2 regions of the Sphingopyxis sp. OAS728 genome follow, and region 2 is predicted to be linked to the other one. Evidence: predicted binding sites of a transcription regulator. Region 2 holds the regulator's gene; the other holds the start of a gene.

Region 1 (10,464 bases), 400 kb from region 2:
CGCTGGTTCGCGGTCACGCTCTGTACGACGATCGCCACCGGCATCCTCTTTTGGGGCGCCGCCGAACCGCTCTTCCACCTCAACGACCCGCCCGCGATGCTGGGACTGGAACCGGGCAGCGATGCGGCGGCTACCTTCGCGATGTCGACGATGTTCCTGCATTGGACGTTGACGCCCTATGCCATCTACACAGTGGCCGGCCTGGCCTTTGCGCTCGTCTATTATAATCGCCGCGAACCGTTCAGCCTGTCGTCGCTGTTCGTCCCGTTGATCGGCCAGCGCGCGCACGGCCCCGTAGGGACAGGGATCGACATCATCTGCCTCTACGCGCTTGTCGCAGGCATGGCGGCGTCGCTCGGCGCCGGCCTGCTCGCGCTTGCGGGCGGCGTCGAGGGCATCGGCGGTTTCGACGGCGGCACGGCGCTGCGCTGGGGAATCGCGGCGGCGATCGTCGCCAGCTTCCTGATTTCGGCGGCGACCGGCCTGCAAAAAGGCATCGCGGGCCTGTCCGTGCTCAACACCTGGCTCTTCTTCGCGATCATCGCCTTCGTCCTGGTTGCGGGACCGACCGCCGAAATGCTCGGCCTGTCGCTGCGCGGCACCGCCGACTATTTCCAGACCTTCATCCCCCGCAACCTCGGGCTCGACGTCGACACCGGCTGGCACCGGCAATGGACGATCTTCAACTGGGCCAACTGGTTCGCGTGGGCGCCGGTGACCGCGCTGTTCCTCGGCCGCCTCGCCGTCGGATACAGCGTCCGCGCCTTCATCCTATACAACCTCATCCTGCCGTCGCTGTTCGGCGCGGTGTGGATGACCGCCATCGCCGGCGCGACCATCGCCTTCGATCAGCAGAGCGGCGCCAGCCTCTACGCCGTGCTCACCGCGCAAGGCCCCGATCCGGTATTGTTCCGGTTGTTCAGCGCGCTCGGCGGCGGCCCGGTTGTCGCCGGGATCGTGCTGTTCGCGATCTTCCTCTCTTATGTCGCTGGCGCCGACGCCAATGTCTCGGCGATGAGCGCGCTGTCGACGCGCGGCATCTCGCCCGACGCGCCCGAAGCGCCGCTCTGGGTTCAGGCGGTGTGGGGCATCACCGTCGGTCTCGTCGCAATCGTGCTCGTCGCCGGCGGCGGCATCGACGGCATCCGCATGATGTCGGTGCTCGGTGGCTTTCCCGCGCTGTTCGTCATCGTCGGGGCCGCACTGTCGCTCGCAGTCATGGCGGTACGGGGACGGCACGAGGCCGCCCCCGCCCAATCCTGAGAAAGGGGCCTCAGGACTACCATATCCGGGTGCGTTCCTCGGGCTTCAGATAATATCTGGCGCCCGCGGCGACGCTGAACGCCTTGTACCACGCATCGACGTTGCGCACAGGTCCGATAATGCGCCAGCGCGCGGGGCTGTGCGGGTCGCTCGCGACCTGCTGCTTGATCGCATCCTCGCGCTGCTTCGTCCGCCAGGCCTGCGCGAAGGCCAGAAAGAAGCGCTGGTCGCCGGTCAGCCCGTCGATCACCGGCGCGGGCTTGCCGCCGAGCGAGCGACGATAGGCGTCATAGGCGACCTCCAAGCCGGCGAGGTCGGCGATATTCTCGCCCATCGTCAAGTCGGGATTGATGAACGACCCAGGGGCGGCCTCATAGGTCGCATATTGCGCGCCGAACGCCTTCGCCTGCGCGTCGAAGCGCGCCGCATCCTCGGGCGTCCACCAGTCGCGCACCGCGCCCTCGGCGTCGATCTTGCGGCCTTGGTCGTCGAAGCCGTGGGTGATCTCGTGGCCGATCACGGCGCCGATCGCGCCATAATTGACCGCATCGTCGACGCTCTCGCTGAAATAGGGCGCCTGCAATATGCCCGCCGGGAACACGATCTTGTTCTCGAGCCCGCCGTTATACGCATTCACTTCCTGTGGGTTCATCGACCATTTCTTGCGATCGACCGGCTTGTTGAGGTCCGACAGCGCATAGGCATATTCGAACGCCGCGCTGCGCTTCACATTGCCGTAAAGGTCTGCCGGGTCGATCTTCAGCCCCGAATAGTCGCGCCATTTGTCGGGATAGCCGACCATGACGTCCATCTTCGCAAGCTTCGCCAGCGCGGCGTCCTTCGTCGCCGGGGCCATCCAGCTGTTGTTGCGGATACGATCCCCCATCGCGAGTTTCAGGTTGGTGACCAGCACCTCCATCTTCGCCTTGGCGCTCGCGGGGAAATATTGCTTCGAATAAGTTTCGCCGACCAACTCGCCGAGGCTGCCGTCGACCAAGGTCAGCCCGCGCTTCCAGCGCGGACGCAGCTCGCCCACGCCACTCAGCGCCTTGGTATATTCAAAGCGGCTGTCGACAAACGCCTTCGACAGATAGGGCGCGGCATTATCGGCGACGTGGAACTGCTGCCACAGCTTGATCGTGTCGAGCGGGGTCTTGGCGTAGAGCGCGGCTATGTCGCGCACCGCGGCCTTCTCGTTGACGATGATGCGCTTTTGCGGGGCGATGCCCGACCCTGCGAACCAGGCTTTCCAGTCGAGCCCCGGCGCATAGGCGGCGAGTTCGTCCGACGACATCGGATTGTTGATCTTGCCGATGTCGCGCCGATCCGCGATCGCCCAGCTGACCTTTGCGATCTCGGTTTCGAACGCCATGATCGCATCGGCCGCCTTTTCGGGGTCGGCATTGCCCGCCATCTTCATCGTGCGCGCGATATAGGCGCGGTACGCGTCGCGCTGCGGCTTGAAGCTGTCGCTCAGATAATATTCGCGCTCGGGCAGGCCGATCCCCGCCTGCCCCAGCCACAGCACGTTGACCGTCGGATCGGCGGTGTCGGCATAGGGCCCACCGCTGACGATCGTCGAACCGAAGGTGCCCTGCGTGCCGCCCATGAAGCGCGCCATTTCGCTCTTGTCCTTGATCGCGGCGACCGCAGCGATATCGGCCATAAGCGGTTTGGCGGCGAGCGCCTCGACGCGCGCCTCGTCCATGAAGCTTTGATAGAGCCCGCCCACCTGACTTGCCGCGGGCGCGCCCGCGACCACCGCGCGCAGCTGACGCTGGGTCAGGTTATAGACGTCATAATCGACCCCCGCGGACGCCTGATCCGACGGAATTTCGGTGCGCGCGAACCAGCCGCCATTCGCATATTTGTCGAAATCGTCACCCGGCTTCACCGACGGATCGCGCGCGTCCAGATCGACGCCCCATTTGCCGAAGGACAGCGCTTTCAGCGAACCCGCTTCGGCGTCACCCGCCACTTCGTCGGCAGCCGCGGCCAGCGACACCGCCGGTGCAGTCTGCGCCAGTACCGGCGTCGCCAACGCCGCAGCGATGGCCAGCGAGGCCGCTCCCGTGAATCCCATCTTCATTCCCCGTCTCCTTGGTCCCCGCGCCGGCCCGAAACTCCGGCGAACATAGCCATGTTGTCCTCCCCGCCGGTCGGGCGGTCAACCTGGCTGCGGTGCATTGGTCGACCGAAAACCCGCGTTGGTAGATTAGTTGGAACAGCCCCTCGCTTCTTTCCGAAGATGTTGACGAGCCACATATATATCGTAATGAAACGCCGGGCGGCGCTGGCCGCATTGGGGGAAAAATCATCAAGCCGTTTTTGTTGGCGGCAGGGGCTGTCGCAGCATGTTGGACGCCCGCTGCAGGGGCACAGGAATCATCGGATCGCGTTGAAACGCCCGGCCAGGTCCAGTTATCGGCCGAACAGCTGTTTACATTCGCCGCGGAGGCCCAGGCAGCGCGCGATTTTGCGGCGGCCGAAACCGCCTATCGCGCCCTGGCCACCAATCCCGATATCGAACTTCGCACCGAGGCGCGGTTCCGGCTCGCGTTGATGCTCGCCGACAATCTGGGCAAGCACCGCGAAGCCGCGGTCCTCTTTCGCGAGATTCTCGACGAAAAGCCGGGCGCCGGGCGCGTCCGCATCGAACTTGCGCGCATGCAGGCGATGCTTGGCAATCTCGGCGCGGCGGAGCGCGAATTGCGCTCGGCGCAGGCGGCCGGCTTGCCGCCCGAGGTCGAGCAGCAGATCCGTTTCTATGCGGCGGCGCTCAGCGCGCAAAAGCCCTTTGGCGGGTCGGTCTCGATCGCCTTCGCCCCCGACAGCAATATCAACCGCGCGACCCGGTCGGACACGCTCGGCACGATCATCGGCGACTTCACGCTCGATGAGGACGCAAAAGCCCGGTCGGGGCTGGGCATCGCGCTGCGCGGACAGGCCTATTTCCGCACCGGCATCGACAAGCGCTCGCAGTTGCTCGTCCGCGCGTCGACCTATGCCAACCTCTACCGCGCCGAACAGTTCGACGACATCGCCTTCTCGATCCAGGCGGGCCCCGAATATGTATCGGGCAAGGACCGGATCAATATATCGGGCGAAGCGACGTGGCGCTGGTACGGCCTCGATCCGTACAGCTTCTCCGCCGGCGCCGGGGCGACCTGGCAGCATCCGATGGGCCAAAAGGCACAGCTGCGCCTCGACGGCCGGATCGCCGACGTCAACAACCAGCGCAATCGACTGCAGGATGCGACCAACGTCTTGCTCGCCGCATCCTATGACCGGGCCTTTTCGGCAAAGTTCGGAGGGGGCCTCCAGCTCAGCGGCAACCGCGAGGCCGCCCGCGATCCCGGATATTCGACCACATCGGGCGGCCTGACCGCCTATCTCTTCCGCGAGATCGGGCAGACGACGTTGACCGCGAGCGCGGGCTACAGCCGGCTCGAGGCCGATCGGCGACTCTTCCTCTATCCGCACCGCCGCATCGACGACCGGCTGCAGGCATCGATCGGCGGCCACTTTCGCTTTCTCAAGCTCGGCAGCTTTGCACCAACCGTCAAAGTGGGCTGGGAAAAGAATAAATCGACCGTTGAGATTTGGGACTATTCACGTATCAGTGCAGAATTCGGCATAACCTCCGCTTTTTAAAGCGGATATGCCGAAAAAATGAGAACAGAGGTGGGGGCCTAATCAAATGAAAAATCGCTTCGCGGTCGCATCGTCGTCGCTGGTTCTGGCTTTTGCGGTGTCCGCATGTGGCGGCGGCGGTGGCGGCGGCGTCAACAGCACGCCCCCGCCACCCACGCCTACTCCGACACCAACGCCAACGCCAACGCCGACGCCCACTCCGACGCCGACGCCGACGCCAACTCCCACCCCTACTCCGACGCCTACGGGCGCAAACAGCGACCTGATCGCCCCGTTGGAAAGCGAGACATTTCGCAACCTCGCGTCGGTTGGCACGCTGAGCGTCCCGACGAACGGTGACAACGTCACCGCAACCGCCGGACCCTCGACGCTTACGTTCGTCTATAATGCGTCGACGCAGTCCTACACCGTATCCGACGGGACCAGGAGCCAGACCTTCGGGCAGGCGAATATCGACCCCACTCAGACGAACGGCGATTTGACCACCTATAAAGTCGTATCGGGCAACACGACCGATTTCCTGTCGCTCACGACCAACGGGACCGCGGCGGGAAAAACCCGTTACGTCGGCGCGGGTTTCTGGCAGCGTCAGGTCAACGGCTCGACCGCGATCGACGGCCGCTTCCTCTCCTTCACTTACGGCGCCCAGACACCCGACGTCGCCTTGCCGCGAACAGGCGTCGCGAGTTTTGACGTGCGCTTGCTGGGCGCGCGGTCGTTCAGCAACGAGGTCTATTCGCTTTCCGGGACCGGCCGGCTCAGCGCGGACCTGCAAAGCGGAGCGATCTTCGGGACCGGCATTTATGACGAAACCGTCGCCCAGACCGGACAGGTGATCGGGACCAATCGCGGGTGGGGCGCCGTCGCACTGATCGCGTCGGGCAGCAACAGCTTCGCGGGAAAGATTAATTTCGACAATTACGGTAGCGGCGATCTGCGCGGCGCCTTCTATGGCCCGGCGGCGGAAGAGGTGGGCGGTACATTTCACCTCAACCCGAATCACCTCAACCCGTATTTTGCGATGGCACTCGCAGGTACGATCTTCGGCGCTCGCGGCACCTATGCCGTCAATCAGGCCGACAATCTCAACTCACCGCAAAAGGACATCTTCTTCCGCCCGGTATCGGCATCGCTTCGTGGGGCGCTGAATGGCGGGGTGTTGACCTCTGTCGCCTCCGGAGCGTCGTTCGTCAGCGTCCTGAAACGCGAGAACAGCGGCGGCACGATATATTATTCGGCCGATGGCCGGCTTCCGACATCCTCGCTTCGCGGCGAATTTTTCACCAACTCCCAATATCTTCGTGTCGGACTTCAACGCCAAACCGAAGGCAATGACATGTTCTTCGACGCGTTCGCCTATGGATTCGACACCGCCGCAGCCGGGGTCCCCCGTACCGGATCGGCTTCGTACAACGTGTCGCTTCTGGGCGGTGTCGGTACGGCGGGATCGGCGCTGAACAGCGTTTCCGGACTTGGTTCTCTCTCGGCCAATTTTGCGACCGGGGCCTTGACCACGCTCGGCAATTATACCGTGTCATCGGCCCTCCCGCTCCGCGAATTCGGCGACCCGCTGGGAAGCCAGATCGACGCCGGAAGCTGGACCGGAACGGCGACCATCGCCGCCGCGGCAAACGCGTTTTCAGGCACTTTCACGATGGACGGGACCAAGGACTATTCCGGGACGCTCGCCGGGAAGTTCTTCGGCCCTGCAGCCGAGGAAGTCGGCGCCGCCGTGAATACGACCGCCAGCGACGGCTCGATTCTCGTCGGCGCGCTTTACGGCGCGCGCGGCGCGGACGTCAGCGCGTCGCAGACAAAGCTCCTCGACCTGACAACAACGACGGTCCTCAACGGTATGAGCGGGCAATATTATATTCGCCCGAACGTGTCGCCAAGCGACGCGTCAGGAACCGACAGCAATATCGAAGTCACTTATGACCCAGTTGCAGGCTCCTATATTTTCCAGACGAAATCGACCGGAAACATGGCTGGGATTCCCCTGTCTATTGTGGTTCAGAAGGCCGACCGCATCGCCGCCGCCAGCGACGACCGCTTCGACGTCTATCAGGGTTCCGATTATCGCGGGCGCATTTACAAACCCGGCGCGGGCAATCCGGAGATCGCGCTTTCCTACGCCAGTTTCGCCGACCTGAGCGAGACGGGTGTAGACCAGGTCGGCCAGGCGACCACGGCTCGCCATTTCGCTCTCTTCGGGGGCCGCACGCCCAGCTTCCAGGTTCCGACGACGGGCAACGCCTCCTATTCGGGAATTGTCTATGGCGCGGGCCGGCACGGAAATATCATCGCCGATGCCCAGCTAACCGGAACCAGCAAGTTCAACATCAACTTCGCGACCGGCGTGAGCAGCCTCGTCATGTCGCTGATCGCCAGCAACCAGGCGGGAACCGTCACGTCCAACCTTGGCAATTTCACCTATGCCTCGTCGGGAGCGCCGCCCTGCCCCGGAGCCTGCCCTAACCAGATTTCGCTCTCCCTCTCCCCCGGATCGGGCGGGAGCGGTTTCCTGAACGGCTATTTCTTCGGACCCAATGCGGCGGAATATGGCGCGACCTTCGTATTGAACCTCGACAGTAACACGGGGCAATCCGTCGACAATTCGACCTTTGCCGGCGTGACACTCGGCCGGAAAGATTAGCAGCGCGGGGCATCGAGCGCCGGCAGACGCTATTGCAACAGGGGCGACTGCATCCCATCTCCGGGGTCGCAGCGCCCTCTTGCGCGCAAAGAACAAATCTGGAACATACCTCTCCCATGAGTCTCACCCACATCAAAGTGCGCGGTGCGCGCGAGCATAATCTCAAGGGCGTCGACGTCGACCTGCCGCGCGATGCGCTGATCGTCATCACCGGCCTGTCGGGCAGCGGCAAATCGTCGCTCGCCTTCGACACCATCTATGCCGAGGGGCAGCGGCGCTATGTCGAGAGCCTGTCGGCTTACGCGCGCCAGTTCCTCGAAATGATGCAAAAGCCCGATGTCGAGCATATCGACGGCCTGTCGCCGGCGATCAGCATCGAGCAGAAGACGACGAGCCGCAATCCGCGTTCGACCGTCGCGACGGTGACCGAGATCTACGACTATATGCGCCTGCTGTGGGCGCGCGTCGGCATTCCCTATTCGCCGGCGACCGGCGAGCCGATCAGCGCGCAGACGGTCACCGACATGGTCGACCGCGTGATGGCGCTGCCCGAGGGTACGCGCGCCTATCTGCTCGCCCCCGTCGTGCGCGGCCGCAAGGGCGAGTATAAGAAGGAACTCGCGCAGTGGCAGAAGGACGGCTTCACGCGCGTCCGCATCGACGGTGAATTCTACGAGATCGGCGACGCGCCGGCGCTCGACAAAAAGTATAAGCATGACATCGAAGTCGTCATCGACCGCATCGCGGTGCGCGAAGGCCTCGGCACCCGCCTCGCCGACAGTTTCGAGACCGCGCTGAAGCTCGCCGAAGGTCTCGCCTATGTCGACCTCGCCGACGGCCCCGTACCAGGGCGCGAGGAAGAAGACACCGGCGGCGCGATGAAGGGCGCGGGCATTCCCGCGAACCGGCTGATCTTCTCGGAGAAATTCGCCTGCCCCGTCTCGGGCTTCACGATCGCCGAGATCGAGCCGCGCCTGTTCAGCTTCAACGCACCGCAGGGCGCCTGCCCCGCATGCGACGGGCTCGGCGAGCGGCAGGAGTTCGACCCCGACCTCGTCGTCCCCAACCATGCGCTGTCGCTGAAAAAGGGCGCGATCGTGCCCTGGGCGAAATCGAACCCGCCCTCGCCCTATTATATGCAGGTACTTGAAAGCCTCGGCAAAGCCTATGGTTTCGACCTCACGACGCCCTGGCAGGACCTGCCGGGCGAGGTGCAGCTGATCATCCTCTACGGCAGCGGCGGCAAGCCGGTCGAGCTGACCTTCAAGGACGGCAAGCGCAGCTATACGACGCACAAGGCGTTCGAGGGCGTCATCGGCAACCTCAACCGCCGCCTGCTCCAGACCGAAAGCGCGTGGATGCGCGAGGAGCTGAGCAAATATCAGGCGCCGCATCCGTGCGAGACGTGCCACGGCGCGCGTCTGCGCCCCGAGCCGCTCGCAGTGAAGATCGCGGGCGAGGACATCAGCATGTCGGCGCAGCGCTCGGTCGCCGACGCGCTGGGCTGGTTCAGCACGCTCGACGAGAAGCTCAACGACACGCAGCGCCAGATCGCCAAGGCGATCCTCAAAGAAATCAACGAGCGCCTCGGCTTCCTCAACAATGTCGGGCTCGATTATCTCAACCTCAACCGCACCTCGGGCACGCTCTCGGGCGGCGAGAGCCAGCGCATCCGTCTCGCCTCGCAGATCGGCAGCGGCCTGTCGGGCGTGCTCTACGTCCTCGACGAACCGAGCATCGGCCTCCACCAGCGCGACAACGACCGGCTGCTCGCGACGCTGAAGCGCCTCCGCGACCTCGGCAACACGGTGATCGTCGTCGAGCATGACGAGGATGCGATCCGCCACGCCGATTATGTCGTCGACATGGGCCCCGGCGCGGGCCTCCACGGCGGCGAGATCGTCGCCGAGGGCACGCTCGACGAGGTGCTCGCGAACACGAAGAGCCTGACTGCGGCCTACCTCACAGGTGCGAAGAAGATCGAGGTGCCGAAGCATCGCCGCAAGGGCAATGGCTTCGACCTCGTGCTCAAGGGCGCGCGCGCGAACAACCTCAACAATGTCACCGCGAAGATCCCGCTCGGCACTTTCACCTGCGTCACCGGCCTGTCGGGCAGCGGCAAGTCGAGCCTGATCATCGACACACTCTATGCCAGCGCGGCGCGCGTGCTCAATGGCGCGCGCATGATCGCGGGGCCGCACGACAGCCTCAAAGGGCTCGAGCATTGCGACAAGGTGATCGACATCGACCAGTCGCCGATCGGCCGCACCCCGCGCTCGAACCCCGCGACATACACGGGCGCCTTCACGATCATCCGCGACTGGTTTGCGGGGCTGCCCGAAAGCCAGGCGCGCGGGTACAAGCCCGGGCGCTTCAGCTTCAACGTCAAGGGCGGGCGCTGCGAGACCTGCACCGGCGACGGGCTGATCAAGATCGAGATGCACTTCCTGCCCGACGTCTATGTGACGTGCGAGACGTGCCACGGCAAACGCTACAATCGCGAAACGCTCGAGGTGAAGTTCAAGGGGCACAGCATCGCCGACGTGCTCGACATGACCGTCGAGGATGCGGCGGAGTTCTTCAAGGCGGTGCCGTCGATCCGCGAGAAGATGGCGATGCTCGTCCGCGTCGGACTCGGCTATATCAAGGTCGGGCAGCAGGCGACGACGCTGTCGGGGGGCGAGGCGCAGCGCGTCAAGCTCGCCAAGGAATTGTCGCGCCGTTCGACCGGCCAGACGCTCTACATCCTCGACGAGCCGACCACCGGCCTGCATTTCGAGGATGTCCGCAAACTGCTCGAAGTGCTGCAGGCGCTCGTCGATCAGGGTAACAGCGTCGTAGTGATCGAGCATAATCTCGACGTCATCAAGACCGCCGACTACATCCTCGAT
Region 2 (10,464 bases):
GGGGGAGCCCCTAGCATGGCGACAAGGCTGCTTCAAACGCCCATTGCTGCTCGCTGGGCAACTATCCGGAACCGGACAGGCGACGCGCTGGAGGCCCGGCTCGAGGCCGAGCGCGAGCGGATCGGGCTCTGGCTGCCTGTGGCGCTCGGCGCCGGGATTGCGGCGTGGTTCGCATTGCCTGCCGAAGCGCACTGGACAGGGTTGCTGTTCCTGCTCGCAGGCGGCGTGGGCGTGGGGCTGCTCATCGGCCAAAATAGCCGGTTGGGGCGGCTGATCGTCGTTGGATGCGGCATGATGGCGGCGGGCGTTTTGCTTATCTGGGCGCGCGCCATATGGGTCGCGGCGCCGGTGCTGGCGGCGCCGGTGGTGACCGAATTTTCTGCGATCGTGGAGCGCGCCGAGCCGCTGCCCGCCAAGGGGCAAATTCGCATAATCGCCCTGCCGCAGCGTCGCGCCGATTTGCCGCCGCGCGTACGCCTGACGCTGCGCAGCGAGCAGGGGGAGGGGCTCACGGACGGGGAGACGATCGGCGTCAGGGCACGGCTTATGCCGCCGCCAACGGCGAGCCTTCCCGGCGGGTATGATTTTGCGCAGCGCGCGTGGTTCGACCGCATTGGCGCGGTTGGTACCGTGCTCGGCGATATTTCGCGTGCGCCGGGAGCCGGAGCAGCGCCGCCGCCGCTGCGCAGCCGGCTCAGCGCGCATATCCATGCTCAGGTTGCGGGATCGGCGGGCGGCATCGCGGCGGCGCTGGTGACGGGCGATCGCGGCGCGATCAGCGAAGCCGACGAGGAGGCGATGCGGCGGAGCGGATTGGCGCACCTGCTGTCGATCAGCGGGCTGCATGTGACGGCCGTGGTCGGATTTGCGATGCTGCTGACGATGCGGCTGTTCGCGCTGAGCCGGCGGCTCGCGCTGGCGGGCTATGTCCTCCCGCTCGCGGCGGCGGCGGGCGCGCTTGCGGGGGGCGCCTATACGCTGCTCGCCGGCGCCGAGGTGCCGACTTTGCGTTCGTTCATCGCGGCGCTGCTCGTGCTCATCGCCTTCCTGATGGGGCGCGAGGCGATGACTTTGCGGCTGGTAGCGGCGGGCGCGCTCGTCGTGTTGGTCTGGCGGCCCGAATCGCTTGCGGGGCCGAGCTTCCAGCTGAGTTTTGCAGCGGTCACGGCGATCATCGCGCTGCACGAAAGCTGCCCGATGCAAAGCTTTCTGGCTCGGCGCGACGAAGCGTGGCCGTTCCGATTCGGTCGCGCCATCGCGGGCTTGCTGCTCACGGGGCTCGTCGTCGAAGTCGCGCTCGCCCCGATCGCGCTATTCCATTTTCACAAGGCTGGGCTTTACGGCGCGCTTGCCAATGTTGTCGCGATCCCGCTGACCACTTTCGTGATCATGCCCGCCGAGGCGCTGGCCTTGCTGCTCGACAGTGTCGGCCTCGGTGCGCCCTTCTGGTGGATCACCGAGCAGGCGATCGGCGCGCTGATCGGGCTCGCGCACGCGGTCGCCGACGCACCCGGTGCCGTCGCCATGTTGCCGACCTTCGCGGGCTGGGGCTTCGCGCTGTCGGTTTACGGAGGCTTGTGGCTGTTGCTGTGGAACACGCGCTGGCGGCGTATCGGCGCGGTACCGCTGGCGATCGGAATGGCGGCGTTGCTGGTACAGCCGCGCCCAGATCTGCTGGTGACCGGCGACGGCCGCCATATCGCCGCCGTGCTTCCCGATGGCAGCTATGCGCTGCTCCGCGACCGGGCGGGTGATTATGTGCGCGACAGCATGGCCGAGGCGGCGGGCGTCGACACGCCGCTCTCGGCGCTCGCCGAGCTCGATCATGTCGAATGTAATCGCGATTTCTGTCGATGGAGCCAGGGCGACGGCGCGCGGCGTTACATTATCCTCGCCTCGCGCGGGCGTGACCGGATCGAGGGCTCCGATATGGCGGCAGCCTGCGCCGCGGCCGATGTGGTGATCAGCGACCGCTGGCTACCGCGCGAGTGTATGGGGCGCTGGATGACGATCGACCGCGACAGCCTGGCCGAAACCGGCGGACTGGCGCTGTATCTCGGCGAAACGCCCGAAGCCGTCGCCACGCTTAGCGCGGGCGACGGCCATCCGTGGCGGCTACCGCAGCAGCTCAGTGGTAACGACGAAGTAATCCCGACAGGCGGCCCTGCACGATGACGCGATCGGCGGGATAGCGCTGCGGCTCATAGGCCGAGTTCGCCGGATCGAGGCGGATCATCTGGCCTTCGCGGCGGAAATATTTGAGCGTCGCGTCCTGTCCGTCGACGAGCGCGACGACGATATCGCCCTCGCGCGCGGTGCTCGCTTTCTGGATCAGCGCATAATCGCCGTCGAAGATGCCCGCCTCGACCATCGAGTCGCCCGACACTTCGAGCGCATAATGTTCGCCCGAGCCGAGCAACGCGGCGGGGACAGCGAGATTATTGTGATCCTCGAATGCCTCGATCGGCACGCCGGCGGCAATCTTGCCGTGCAGCGGAACCTCGATGATGTCGTTCGCCGCGATCGGTCGCATGGCAGGAGCAGCCTTGCGCAGCGGCACGACATTCTCACGTACCGGTGCGGCCTTCGCTGCCTCGGGCACCTTCAGCACTTCGAGCGCGCGGGCGCGGTTCGGCAGGCGACGGAGAAAACCTCTTTCTTCCAAGGCGCTTATCAACCGGTGTATACCCGATTTCGATTTGAGACCCAGCGCCTCCTTCATCTCTTCGAACGAGGGCGAAATGCCGCTCGAATCGAGGCGTTCCTGGATGAAGTGGAGCAGCTCATGCTGCTTTGCGGTCAACATCGGTCGTTCTCCATGATGCCATTACCGGACATATTGAGAACGATAGTGGAACAAAGCGGAACTTGTCAAGCGATGACAAGATAGTCCGCAGCATCGCCCACATTGCGCGGCGGCGCGCCGATCTCGCGGATCAGCAAGGCGTTCGCCGAGGCGAGGGGAAGGGTGCGACCGCTCTCCTGCCCGATCATCGGCGTCAGGCGGCCCTGTTCGAGTCGCGCGCGAAGATAGTCGCGGCGCCCGCCGCCTTCGGCGAGCGGAGCAGCCAGCGGGGCCCGATGGACGGCGGGTAGCGGCTCGCGCGCGCCCGCCAGATAGCGGACGAGCGGCAAAAGGAACAAGGTTGCGGTGACGAAGGCCGACGAGGGGTTGCCGGGAAGGCCGAGCAGGATCGCATCGCCGAGCATTCCGGCGATCAGCGGCTTGCCGGGACGCATCGCGATCTTCCAGAAATCGAGTCGTCCGCCCGCATCGTCGAGCGCGCCGCGGACATGATCATGATCGCCGACCGAGGCGCCGCCGACGGTCACGATGACGTCGTGACGTCGTGCCAACTCTTTCAAAACTTTGGCAAGTGTCTCACGGTCGTCGCGGATATGATGCGGGAGGACGGGGCCGTCGACCTCGCCGGCGAGCATCGCGGAGAGCATCGCGCCATTGCTGTCGGGGATCTGCCCCGGCGCGAGCGGGTGTCCGGGCTGGACGAGTTCGTCACCGGTGGTGAGGATAGCGACGCGGGCGCGGCGTCCAACCGCAAGCTGCCCCGCGCCGCTCATCGCCGCAGCGGCGATCGCGCCCGGGGTCAAGCGCGTCCCTGTAGGCAGCAGGCAGTCGCCCGCGGCGAAATCGGCGGCTTGCGACCGGATATGACGCCCGCGCGTGCCGGGGCCGTCGCCGGTCAAACGCAGCATATCGGCGTCATGCGCGACATCTTCCTGAACGATCACCGTGTCGGCGCCGGCAGGGAGCATCGCGCCAGTGAAGATACGCATCGCTTCACCGGGCCCGATCGGGCGGGCGGGCGGGGCGCCGGCGGCGGTTTCGCCGATCACCGTCCACGGCCCCGGCAGATCGTCGAAACGGATCGCATAGCCATCCATCGCCGAGAGCGGTGCAGCGGGCTGATCGCGCAAGGCGACGACATCTTCCGAAAGATAGCGGCCAAGCGCCTCGGAAAAAGCAATATTTTCGCTACCGAGCGGCGCGCGTAGCGCAATCAGCCGACTCTGAGCTTCCTCGACGGGAAGCAGCCCGCTCATTCGGCGCGCCAGTCGCCCGAGCGCCCGCCGCTCTTTTCGAGCAGGCGGATGTCACCGAGGATCATCGCGCGGTCGAGCGCCTTGGCCATGTCGTAAAGCGTGAGTAGCGCGACCGACGCGGCGGTGAGCGCTTCCATTTCGACCCCGGTGGGACCGGTCGTCTGCGCGGTGGCGGTGACCGATATGCCGCCTTCTTCCCACGCGAAATCGACGCCGACCTTGGTCAGTGCGAGCGGATGGCAAAGCGGGATGAGATCAGCGGTGCGTTTCGCGGCCATGATGCCGGCAATGCGCGCGGTCGAAAGTACGTCGCCCTTGGGTGCATTGCTGCTGCGGATCGCCTCGAGCGCGCCCGGCGACATGCTGATGCGGCCGCCGGCGACCGCGCGGCGCTGGGTTGCGGGCTTGGCGCCGACGTCGACCATATGTGCGGTGCCCGTTTCGTCGAGATGAGTCGGTTTCGTCATGTCGCCGAAACCAAGCAATGGCTGGCCGGAAAGGCAAGACGCTTTGGTCGTTTTGGTTCGTTTGAGCCCGAGCGGCCCGTCAGCAAGATTGCATGCGGGTCTTGTAATCATACAGACAATTGGCGCATGCAGTCCGGTATGAAGTCTGCAGACTGTACCATCTGAATCGGCTTTCGCGTTTCGACGCGAGAAGCCTCGATCCCGGCATGCGCGGAGCGTGCTGGTCAGCGTTTGCGTGCGTAAACGCGTCACAGGAGCCATCGATATGGCTCGGATTCAATGGTGATTTTGTGAAAAACTTCTTCGAAAGCCCCTTCAAGGGCATTACGCTTGATCGACAGGTTACGAACCCGAACATCGTCGTCGGCCGCTACAGCTATTATTCGGGCTATTACCATGGGCACAGTTTCGACGACTGCGCCCGCTTCCTTTTTCCCGATGCGGGCGTCGACAGGCTGATCATCGGTAGCTTTTGTTCGATCGGATCGGGGGCTGCCTTCATCATGGCGGGAAATCAAGGACACCGGAACGACTGGATCAGTACCTTCCCCTTTTTCTGGATGCCCGAGGTGCCCGCCTTTGCTGGTGCGGCCAACGGCTTCGAGCCGGCAGGCGACACCGTAATCGGCAACGATGTATGGATCGGATCGGAAGCGATCATCATGCCCGGGGTCAAGATCGGCGACGGCGCCGTGATCGGGACACGCGCCCTCGTCACCCGCGACGTCGAACCCTATGCCGTCGTCGGTGGCAACCCGTCGAAGGTGATCCGAAAACGCTTCGACGATGCGGATATTGCCCGGCTGCTCGAACTTGCGTGGTGGAACTGGTCCGACGAGCAACTTCGCGAGGCGATGGCGATCCTCACCAGTGCGGGCGCCGCTGGACTCCATGACCATTGGCGGAAGGTCATCGACGGACGGGTCTAGCAGGAGCAGGTGAGTCTGCCCGTCCCCGCGCCCGGACCGGGGCCGGGCAGGCGAACCCGATTGCCTTCGGAATTCACCCCTCCAGCAGTGCCTTCGTTGCCGCCGTGACGTCGTCCTGACGCATCAAGCTTTCGCCGACGAGGAAAGCCTTTACGCCGCTTTGCGCCAGTCTTTCGCAATCGGCGCGGCGCGCGATGCCGCTTTCACCGACGAGCAAGGTACCCGGCGGGACCAGCTTTGCGAGGCGCTCGGTGACCGCGAGGTCGGTTTCGAAGGTGCGAAGGTCGCGGTTGTTGACGCCGATCAGGCGCGACTGGAGCTGGGTCAGCGCGCGATCGAGTTCGGCTTCGTCATGCACCTCGACGAGCACATCCATGCCGCGTTCGAAGGCCGCCGCCTCGATCTCGCGCATCATGGCATCTTCGAGCGCAGCGACGATGATCAGGATCGCGTCGGCACCGATCGCGCGCGCTTCGGCGACCTGCCAGGGGTCGACCATGAAATCCTTGCGGAGCGCGGGCAGGGCGCAGGCGGCGCGCGCGGCAACCAGATAATCCTCATGCCCCTGAAAATAGGGGGCGTCGGTCAAGACGGACAGGCAAGCCGCCCCGCCGGCGGCATAGGCGCGCGCATGATCGGCGGGGTCGAAATCTTGTCTTATCAGTCCCTTGGAAGGCGATGCTTTCTTGATCTCCGCGATCAAGCCGAAACCGCCTGCGACGATCTTCGCCTGAAGAGCCGCGGCGAAACCGCGCACCGGGCCGGCGTCGATCGCGTCGAGTTCGGATAGCGAACGGAGCGCGGCGCGTTCGGCCACTTCCTCGGCCTTCGTGGCTAGAATTTGGGTGAGCTTGTTCATTTATAGGCGATCCAGCAATTGAGCAGCGCGTTGGCAAGGCCCTTGTCGATCGCCTCGGCGGCTTCCTCGACGCCTTCGAGCAAGCTGTCGGCGGCCCCGGCGACAACGAGTGCCTCGGCGGCGTTATAGAGCACGGCATCGCGATACGCGCCCGGTTCGCCTTCGAGCAGGCGGCGCAGCGCCTTTGCGTTATATTGGGCGTCGCCGCCGCGGATCTCGGCGAGCGAGCGCGTCGGAAGGCCCGCATCGGCGGCTGCGCTGCGCTGCATGCGGACGCCTTCGGGCGTTATGACCGCAACCTCATTGCCGCCCGCGAGCGATAGTTCGTCGAGCCCCTCGTCGCCAGAAATCACGCGCGAATGCTCGGTTCCGAGCCGGTGGAGCGCCTCGGCATAAACGGGAACATAGGCGGGCCGCGCGATGCCGACGAGCTGGCGCGTGACGCGCGCCGGATTGGCGAGGGGGCCCATCAGGTTGAAGATCGTGCGGCGGCCGATCGCCTTGCGGATCGGCATGATGCGCTTCATCGCCGGGTGGCGGGTGCCCGCGAACAGGAAACAGATGCCGAGGTCGGCCAGCTGTTCCTCGGCCATGCAGTCGGCGCGCTCCATGTCGAGGCCAAGCGCCTCCAGCGTATCCGCCGCGCCGGATTTTGAAGAAGCCGCGCGATTTCCGTGCTTTGCAACCGGAACCTCGCACGCCGCAACGACGATCGACACTGCGGTCGAGACGTTGAGCGTGTGATGACCGTCGCCGCCGGTGCCGCAGACGTCGATCGCGCCCTTGGGGGCCGCAACGGGGATCAGCCGGTCGCGCATCGCTTGCGCCGCGGCGGCGATTTCGACCATCGTCTCGCCGCGATCGGATAGTGCGATCAGGAACTCGGTGACCTGCTCGTCGCTCGCGCCGCCGTCGAGCATCGTCGCGAAGGCGTCGGCCGCCTCGTCGTGATCGAGCAGCGCCGAAGGATCGGGAAACGGCCCGAAGCGGCTCATGCCGCCTTGCGCTCGCCGACCGGCAGCCCCGCGATCTTGAGGAAATTGGCGAGCATCGCATGGCCATGTTCGGTCGCGATGCTTTCGGGATGGAACTGGACCCCGTGGATCGGCAGTTCGGTGTGGCGGAAACCCATCACCGCGCCGTCGTCGCTCGTCGCGTTGATCACGAGGTCGGCGGGAATGTCGACGACCTCGAGGCTGTGATAGCGCGTCGCCTGAAAGGGCGAGGGCAGGCCGGCGTAAAGCCCGCTGTTGTCATGGCAGACAGGAGAGGTCTTGCCGTGCATCAGATGGCCGCGCTGGACGGTTCCCCCGAAATGCTGGCCGATCGCCTGATGGCCGAGGCATACGCCGAGCAAGGGACGGCGCGCGTCGGCGCAGGCGGCGACGAGGTCGAGGCTGATTCCTGCCTCATTCGGCGTACACGGCCCGGGCGAGATGAGGATGGCATCGGCGCCGGTCGCGAGCGCGTCGCTCGCGGTCAACGCATCGTTGCGTTCGACGCGCACGTCGGTTCCCAGCTCGATCAGATAATGAACGAGGTTGAAGGTGAAGCTGTCATAATTGTCGATGACGAGGATCATGGGGGCGCACTAACGGTTTTGGAGGGGAGGGGGAAGGGATAGAAGCTTTTCGGGGTTCAACTCTTCCTTCGTTACTGTGCCATCAGCTTCGCGAGATCGTCCTTCCAGAATTTCGCCCAGGTGTGGGTGCCGTGCCCCTTGGTTTCGGCGCTCGCGGGGATGAGGATGAACTTTGTCGTCTTCATGCGCGCCGCTGCCTTTTCAGTGATGCCATAGGCGGGCGGGTTGATGAAATCGTCGGCCGAATTGATCCAGAGCACGGGCACGCGGATCTTTTCGAGATTCGGCCAGGGATTGTAGGTCCGCGAGCTGTCGAGCTGGTAGATGGTGTCGTTCGCGTCGCTCCGGCCAAATGCGCGCGCGAAAGCTTCGTCCTTGTATTTCTCTGCCGCTTCGCGCGTCGGATATTGCGCCTGTAGCGCGTAAGGGTTGGCGCCCGCGATCAGGACGAGCGAGGCGGCGGTGCGCAGGCCCGCGGCGGGCGGATCGGTATAATTGCCGTCTTTCCACAGCGGATCGGCCTTGATCGCGTCGATCGACAGCGTGCGCCACATGCGGTTCTGGCCCGCGATCTCGACGGGAAGGCAGGCGAAGGGAGCGAGCTTCTCAGCGAAGTCGGGCCATGTTTCGCCCCAGACGAAGGCGTGCATACAGCCCATCGACGTGCCGAGGATGAGCTTCAGTTTCTTCACGCCCAGCTTTTCGGTGAGCATCCGGTGCTGCGCACTCACCATGTCGTTATAATCGTAGCGCGGGAATTTCATGCGCAGCCCGTCGCTCGGCTTGGACGAGGCACCGTGGCCGATATTGTCGGGCAGGATGACATAATATTTGCCGGTGTCGAGCGGTTGGCCGGGGCCGAAAAGCTCGTTGGCAAATTGCGGCTGGAAGAATTGTTTGCCGCTGCCGCCGGTGCCGTGGAGGATCATCACGGCGTTGGTGACATTACCCTTGTTATCGCGCTGCGGCGTGCCGAGCGTCGTATAGTGCATCCTGATTTCGGGCAGTTTTTCACCCGTCGCGAAGGTGAAATCCTTGAGGATGGCGTCGCCCTCGACGGCGCTTTCGAGCTGGGCGTGAGCGGGAGCGGTGCCCGCGATGAGCAGGGCGAGCGGAGCTAGATATTTGAGCATGGCGGGACGCTAGCGTCCCGCCGGGCAAGGTCAAGCTATTGCCCGTAACCAGGCGTTCCGGCCAGCCGCACCGCCTCGCGCGCGGCGGCGAAGAGCGCGCCGGCCTTGGCCTCGCACTCGCGCTGTTCATAGGCGGGGTCGCTGTCGGCGACGATACCCGCGCCCGCCTGGACGTGCATCTCGCCGTCCTTGACGATCGCGGTGCGCAGCACGATGCAGCTGTCCATATTGCCGTCGGGAGCGAAATAGCCGACGCCGCCGGCATAGGGTCCGCGCGCATCGGCTTCGAGTTCGGCGATGATCTGGCAGGCGCGCACTTTCGGCGCACCGCTGACGGTGCCCGCCGGGAAGCCGGCGAACAGTGCGTCGATCGCATCCTTGTCGGGCGCGATGCGGCCGATGACGTTCGATACGATGTGCATGACGTGGCTGTAGAATTCGACGGTGTAGCTGTCGGTGACAGTCACGCTGCCGCCCACTGCCGCGCGGCCGACGTCGTTGCGGCCGAGGTCGAGCAGCATCAGATGCTCGGCGCGTTCCTTGGGATCGGCGAGCAGGGATTCGCGGTTCTCGACATCCTCGGCACTCGTGCGGCCGCGCGGACGCGTGCCGGCGATCGGGCGGATGGTGATTTCGCCGTCGCGGACCCGGACGAGGATCTCGGGCGACGAGCCGATCAGCGCGAAGCCGGGCAGGTCGAGGAAATAGAGGAAAGGCGAGGGGTTCACACGGCGGAGCGCGCGGTAGAGGTCGAAGGGCGGCAGGTCGAACGGCGTCGAGAAACGCTGCGACAGGACGACCTGAAAAATGTCGCCCGCGGCGATATAGTCCTTCGCGGTGGCGACCATCTGCGCAAAATGCGCGGGCGTCGTTGCGGGGTTCGCCGCGATGTCGGACGGCAGCGCGTCGGTCGGTGCGCGCTCGGCGTGGGCGCTGACGCTCGACAGCCGTGCGGCAGTGGCATCAAGCCGGTCCTGCGCCGCCTCGATCATCCGGTCGATGGCACCATCAGCATCGGGCCAGATCGGCGCGATCAGGAACAATTCGTCGGCGAGGCGGTCGAAGACGAGGATCGTCGTCGGGCGCACGAACACCATGTCGGGAAGGCCGAGACCGGCTCCCGGCGCGCGCGGGATGCGCTCGACGAGGCCGATCGTTTCATAGGCGAAGAAGCCGACGAGCGTTGCGAGCGCCTTGGGCAGCCCTTCGGGCACGTCGAAGCGGCATTCAGCGACGAGGTCGCGCAGCGCCTGGAGCGCGGGGGTGGCGAGGGGCCGGAACGCGTCGCGGTCGGTACGCCAGTCGCGGTTGATCCGCGCGGCGTCGCCGGTGACCTCGAACATCAAATCGGGGTCGAGGCCGAGCAGGCTGTAGCGTCCGCGCGTTTCGCCGCTTTCGACCGATTCGAGCACCCAGTCGCCGCGCCCCGGCT

Evidence for each region. The regulator LexA, encoded in region 2, represses DNA repair genes until DNA is damaged. The targets are predictions, from matches to a motif close to GTTCCNCNCTTGTTCT.
Region 1: uvrA (excinuclease ABC subunit UvrA) is a predicted target of LexA. The motif match lies at 7,663-7,678, and genes of this name have one in related genera.

The regions. Positions count from the first base shown of each region.
Region 1 covers NZ_JADBDT010000001.1:112,035-122,498, reverse strand. The annotation lists gene GGC65_RS00615 (BCCT family transporter) at 1-1,263, shown strand, start outside; gene GGC65_RS00610 (M13 family metallopeptidase) at 1,280-3,352, opposite strand; gene GGC65_RS00605 (surface lipoprotein assembly modifier) at 3,595-4,917, shown strand; gene GGC65_RS23220 (transferrin-binding protein-like solute binding protein) at 4,964-7,573, shown strand; gene uvrA (excinuclease ABC subunit UvrA) at 7,690-10,464, shown strand, end outside.
Region 2 covers NZ_JADBDT010000001.1:512,649-523,112, reverse strand. The annotation lists gene GGC65_RS02505 (ComEC/Rec2 family competence protein) at 16-2,175, shown strand; gene lexA (transcriptional repressor LexA) at 2,129-2,806, opposite strand; gene glp (gephyrin-like molybdotransferase Glp) at 2,872-4,062, opposite strand; gene moaC (cyclic pyranopterin monophosphate synthase MoaC) at 4,059-4,529, opposite strand; gene catB (type B chloramphenicol O-acetyltransferase) at 4,820-5,458, shown strand; gene trpC (indole-3-glycerol phosphate synthase TrpC) at 5,532-6,317, opposite strand; gene trpD (anthranilate phosphoribosyltransferase) at 6,314-7,312, opposite strand; gene GGC65_RS02470 (anthranilate synthase component II) at 7,309-7,899, opposite strand; gene GGC65_RS02465 (alpha/beta fold hydrolase) at 7,971-9,032, opposite strand; gene GGC65_RS02460 (anthranilate synthase component I family protein) at 9,068-10,464, opposite strand, start outside.